Linked DNA regions of Thermotoga maritima MSB8. The protein of the gene in region 2 interacts with the protein of the main gene of each other region in a pairwise test. Links are inferred from orthologs where the notes say so. Each region holds a gene or a part of one and is shown on either strand. Other genes may lie near its edges.

Region 1 (2,999 bases), 430 kb from region 2 along the record:
GGATCTCAATGCTACTTTCAAAGCTGGGAAATCCCCATCTGGAATACAAAACCATACACATAGGTGGCACGAACGGAAAGGGTTCTGTTGCAAACATGGTCAGTAACATTCTGGTATCTCAAGGGTACAGAGTGGGATCATATTACTCCCCTCATCTGAGCACGTTCAGAGAAAGGATAAGGTTAAACGAAGAGTACATATCCGAAGAGGACGTGGTGAAGATCTACGAAACAATGGAGCCGATTCTGAACGAGCTCGACAAAGAAGAAATATTCTCCCCAAGCTTTTTTGAAGTTGTAACGGCGATGGCTTTTCTCTATTTCGCGGAAAAAAACGTTGACATTGCCGTCCTGGAAGTTGGTCTTGGAGGCAGACTGGACGCAACGAACGTGGTGTTCCCTCTTTGTTCCACCATTGTCACGGTGGACAGAGATCACGAAAAAACGTTGGGATACACCATAGAACAGATCGCATGGGAAAAATCCGGAATAATAAAAGAAAGAGTTCCCCTTGTGACAGGGGAAAGAAAAAGAGAAGCCCTCAAAGTGATGGAAGATGTTGCCCGAAAGAAGAGCTCAAGGATGTACGTCATCGACAAGGATTTTTCCGTTAAGGTTAAATCTCTGAAACTTCACGAAAACAGATTCGATTACTGTGGGGAAAACACCTTCGAAGATCTCGTCCTGACCATGAACGGTCCTCACCAGATAGAAAACGCCGGTGTTGCCCTGAAGACTCTTGAAGCAACAGGACTTCCGTTGAGCGAGAAAGCAATACGCGAAGGCTTGAAAAATGCGAAGAATCTGGGAAGATTTGAAATCTTAGAGAAAAACGGGAAGATGTACATCCTCGATGGAGCGCACAACCCTCACGGAGCGGAAAGCCTTGTCAGAAGCTTGAAATTGTACTTCAACGGCGAACCCTTGAGCCTGGTAATAGGTATTCTGGACGACAAGAACCGGGAGGACATTCTTCGAAAGTACACCGGAATCTTCGAAAGGGTCATAGTCACCCGTGTTCCTTCACCTCGTATGAAAGACATGAACAGCCTTGTTGACATGGCAAAGAAATTCTTCAAAAACGTGGAAGTCATAGAAGATCCCCTGGAAGCGATCGAATCTACTGAAAGAGCCACGGTTGTTACAGGATCACTGTTTCTAGTGGGATACGTAAGGGAGTTCCTGACAACCGGAAAGATAAATGAGGAGTGGAAACTATGATAGCGGGAATCTCTGGAAGGGTTTTGAAAAAGAGTGGAAACGTTCTTCTCGTAGAAACAAAATCCGGTGTCGTCTTCGAAATCGTCTGCGACGTTCAAACCAGTGAGGAAGTGAAAGAAGGCGGGGAATGTTTTCTTCACACATTTTTGAGCGTTTCACAGGATGGCATCACCCTCTACGGGTTTTCAAACGAAATGAAGAAGGAACTCTTCCTTTCTCTCACAAAGGTTTCCAGGCTTGGGCCAAAAACGGCCCTGAAGATCATCTCGAACGAAGATGCGGAAACACTGGTAGCAATGATCGCCTCTCAGGACGTGGAAGGCCTTTCAAAACTTCCCGGCATCAGTAAGAAAACAGCGGAACGGATCGTGATGGAACTGAAAGATGAATTCGAAAGTGCTGGAATAAAAGACATGAGAATCTATCATGAATCCTTAGAAGCCCTGGTATCACTGGGATACCCGGAGAAACAGGCAAGAGAAGCGGTGAAACAGGTGTACAGAGAGGGAATGAAAACATCCGAGTTGATAAAAGAAGCTTTAAAGTTTCTGAGTCACAGATAGTTTCTTTTCAATGTAAAGCAGAAAGAATCCAAGAGTTAGTGAGAGTACAAGACTCAAGACAGATGGCAGAACGACGTTTGTATTCATCTTTTTCGGAAGAACCTCGTAGAGAGACGCGAGAATCATCCCACCGATGAAACTGTAAGTTTCCTCCCGGAATCTTTTCAAAAGAAAGTTCATGATCTTTACGGAGACAAGAATTCCGGCGACAACTCCGATGGAGAATATCAAAAGTTCACCAATTATCAGGTGCGAAACCAGATAAAGAACGTGATCGTAAACACCGAAAATCAGAAGGATCAGCGAACCACTGATACCGGGCACTACCATGGCCGTAGCCGCTACAAAACCTCCCAGAACAAGAAGGAACATACTCTCCTTCGCAGTTGTTTCACCTGAAAAATGCAACATAAAAATCAAAAACATCCCAAGCAAGACAAAAAATATGTTCACAGGTTTGATCGAGAAATATTCCTTTGTTTTTACAAAGCTAACGATGATGAGTCCCAAAAAAAAGAAATGTGTCGGAACTGGATACTTCGAAAGAAAGATTTCTAAGAAGCGTGCTATACCAAATACTCCCACCAAAACACCAGCTCCCACAGGTATCAGCACCTTCAGAGATCTCGAATTTCCATGAAAAAAAGAATTCACGGATTCTATCAGTTTCTCATAGACACCCATGAGAACGGCGATTGTCCCACCGCTGACACCCGGTACCACGTTCGCTATTCCCATAAGAACACCTGAAAAGAAGAACCACACCTTCATTCCTCCCTGAGTTTATTCTTGGCCACAAGAACTAGCTTCCTTGCATCCTCTTCATCGTACGCTTCTTTCTCTTCCAACTCTTTGATGACCTCTTCCACATCAAGGTTCACTTCTTCTGCCGTGAGATCATCTGGTATCTCCTCTGAATTTTCGAGAATTTCTCTGGCTCTGTTTTTCACCTCATCGACATCTACATATTCTTCACGATTAGATTCCTGAACTTTACCGAGGAGCTCTTCCAGAAAATCGAGTTTTTCCGCAAAGGTTTCACTTGGTTTCTCCTCGGGAATCTCTTCGACGGTACCCTCTGGCAGTTCCTCAACAACTTCTGGAGTTTCTTCGGCAATACTGGATTTCTTCTCAGAGCGTATCGCCAGGCGCTTCATCAAGAACCTTTGAAGAAAGAAAACTGATAAGAAGGTGGCAGCAGAAACAACCATCGGCA
Region 2 (2,980 bases):
GCGAGCGTATCTATGTAGGGTCTTTCCCAGTCCAATCCCATCACTTTTTTGATCCACAGCCTCAGAAATCTGTAGTCGAAGTTGGCGTTGTGTGCTACGATGATGGAATCTTCCAGAAAACCGAGGAACTCCGGCAGAACTTCCTCGATGCTTCTCTTGTTTTCCAGCATCTCTTGAGTGATTCCGGTGATCTCCGAACTTTTTCTTGAGATCTCCCTGGAAGGCTTTATGAGAGTGTGGTACTCGTCCACTATCTGGCCACCCTGTATCTTCACCGCTCCTATCTCGATGATCTCATCCACCTGCGGGTCGAGACCCGTCGTCTCGAAGTCGAGGACGACGAACGTGGCATCTCCAAACGTCGAATCGTCGGAGAGATTCCTTATGACGGGCTCCACGTCACTCACCAGATACGCTTCGATACCGAAAATGGGCTTTATTCCAGCTTCTTTCGCCGCGTCGTAGAAGTAAGGTATGGCCTGAACGTTCCCATGATCCGTGAGGGCTATCGCGGGAAAGCCCCATTCCTTGGCTCGTTTCACATATTCGTTCACATCTGTTATTGCGTCCTGATCGCTGAACTTGGTATGGGCGTGGAGCTCCACCCTCTTAACCGGAGATTTGTCCATCCTTTTCGCTTCGGGAAGTTTTGTGATTCCCTTCACGTAAAGGGTGGGCTCCCCGTTTTCGAGAAGGAGGTCTCCTGTGGCAACGATCACGTCTCCCACCGATACTTTCCCTTCGACCTTTTCAACGTCGTTGAAGACTTTGCAGATCAGAGAATCTTCTCCGTCTGTCAGGTAAATCAGAAGGACCGTTCTTTTCCCCTCGATCTTCTCTATTTTGAAGATCTTGCCCTTCACCGATGTCTTTTTGTTGTACTCAAAGATTTTTGAGGGGGTGAAGACGATCTTTCTGGGTTTCTGTCCAAAGATGTGGTTTTCATCCTCGATCTTCAATTCTTCACCCTTTGGTTCTTCTCTCTTTTCTGGTTGTGGTACTTCCTTTTTCAAAAGATCTTCCGGAGGCTCCACAACCTCCAGCATGATCTCTGTTCCGGGAGGCAGCAGTTCATCGAGCTGTTTTTTCGTGCTTCTGAGTTTGGAGGCGATCCTGTCCCGCGCGAAATCTCCAAGCACTTTCAGAATCAGCCTGTTTCCTTCGAAAACAACATCTTTTATGTAAGGCACATTACCGTTGAGAAGGGAAAGTATCTTTCCCCTTAGATCCCCGTTACTTTTTTGAACACCGTTCACGATGACTCGAAACCGCGTCTTCTTCTCCAGTAAACGCACAAGGTCTTCTATCTCTTCGGAGAATTTTTCCACGGAAACGAGAACCACACCTGCATCGGGATCTATTTCCAGGCTTTTAAACGAGACATTTTTCCACTTCAAATTTTCAATCTTTTTCATGTGTTACCCTCCTTGCTCTGCTCTGAAGGGCGTGACACCAGGCGATGGCGAGTGCATCCGCTGCATCGTCGGGTCTGGGAATCTCCGAAAGGTTCAGAAAACGCTTTACGTTCTCCTGAATCTGTTTCTTGCTTGCCCTTCCATACCCCGACAGCGAAACCTTCACTTCGTTCGGCGCGTATTCAAAGACAGGTATGTTTTTTTCCGCGAGAGCGAGAAAAAGCACACCACGTGCCTCCCCCACACCTATGGCCGTGGTAACGTTTTTCACAAAGAACAGCTTTTCCATGGCGCATTCGTCTGGAGAGAAACGTTCAAGAACTTTCAAAAACTCCTCGTAGATTCGCTTCAACCTCTTTTCCGCTGGAAGATTTTTGGGAGTCTCTATCGTTCCGTGGAAAACGTGAGAGATTCTGTTTCCAGATACTTCAATGATGCCTATTCCTACAATTCCGTAGCCGGGATCTACCCCAAGGATCCTCAAGGAACCCAACCTCCATTATACTGTTCACATATTTTCGTTTTCTATACCCTATGTTTAAGAGAAGGGTGTTTTTTCCAAACCGTTACAGAATCAGCATCGCATCGCCGAAAGAGAAGAATCTGTATCTTCTTTTCACGGCTTCCCTGTAGGCTTCCATGACGAAATCCTTCCCCGCGAACGCCGCAACCAGCATGAGAAGAGTGGAACGAGGAAGGTGAAAGTTGGTAACCAGGGCATCGACGAGTTTGAACTCGAAGGGTGGATATATGAATAGATCGGTTTTTCCCACGTATTCTTCCTGCTCAGGAAGTCTGGCGATTGTCTCCAAGGTTCTCACCGTTGTTGTCCCAACCGCTACAATTCTGTTTCCCCTTTCCCTTGTCTCTCTGAGTTTTCTGACCGTCTCTTTTGGAACCTGGTAGAATTCCTCGTGCATCTTGTGTTTTTCCACTTCCTCAACCTTCACGGGCCTGAAAGTCCCTATTCCCACGTGCAAAACGACTTCGGCGAATTGAACCCCTTTTTTCTTCAACTTCTCTATGAGTTCTGGTGTGAAATGAAGCCCCGCGGTCGGCGCAGCGACGGAGCCTTCTTCTTTCGCGTACACGGTTTGATACCTCTCGAGAGGAACTTCGTTTTTTATGTACGGCGGAAGAGGTGTCCTGCCCTTCTCGAAGATCAATCTATCGTCCTGAGGCTGAAACTTCAGAATCCTCGTTCCATCTTCACCCCGACCGAGGCAGACGGCAGACAGATCCTCATCGATTACAAGTTCCGTTCCTTTTTTCACCTTCTGACCCGGTCTCACAAGGCACTTCCAGATACCTTCCTCCAAACGCTCTATCAGAAGAATTTCGATGCTGGCACCCGTTTTTTTCCTCGCGTAGAGACGGGCTGGTATCACCTTCGATACGTTCAGAACGAGCAGATCGCCGGGTTCAAGATACTCTATTATCTCCCGGAATATACGGTGTTCTATTCTCTGCGTCTTTCTGTGGAGCACCATGAGTCGGGAAGCGTCCCGTGGTTCCACAGGTTCCTGCGCTATGAGTTCTGGTGGAAGTTCATAATCGAATTCCGA

The links. Proteins that work in one complex are often made in the same cells at the same time.
Region 1: the proteins of ruvC (region 2) and ruvA interact in binary tests that used the Escherichia coli proteins (3 or more experiments, as listed by UniProt). The link is inferred for Thermotoga maritima MSB8 from one-to-one orthologs.

The regions. Positions count from the first base shown.
Region 1 is NC_000853.1:169,633-172,631, reverse strand. It holds ruvA (Holliday junction branch migration protein RuvA), read left to right. Parts: upstream 1-1,216; coding sequence 1,217-1,783; downstream 1,784-2,999. Other genes in the region: TM_RS00795 (tetratricopeptide repeat protein), read right to left, coding at 2,551-2,999; TM_RS00800 (DUF368 domain-containing protein), read right to left, coding at 1,760-2,548; TM_RS00810 (bifunctional folylpolyglutamate synthase/dihydrofolate synthase), read left to right, coding at 1-1,220. UniProt on the Escherichia coli protein: The RuvA-RuvB-RuvC complex processes Holliday junction (HJ) DNA during genetic recombination and DNA repair.
Region 2 is NC_000853.1:604,358-607,337, reverse strand. Bases 151-2,867 are described here. They hold ruvC (crossover junction endodeoxyribonuclease RuvC), read right to left. Parts: upstream 1,900-2,867; coding sequence 1,402-1,899; downstream 151-1,401. Other genes in these bases: queA (tRNA preQ1(34) S-adenosylmethionine ribosyltransferase-isomerase QueA), read right to left, coding at 1,982-2,867; polC (DNA polymerase III subunit alpha), read right to left, coding at 151-1,415. In the rest of the region: more of polC, read right to left, coding at 1-150; more of queA, read right to left, coding at 2,868-2,980; lnt (apolipoprotein N-acyltransferase), read right to left, coding at 2,964-2,980.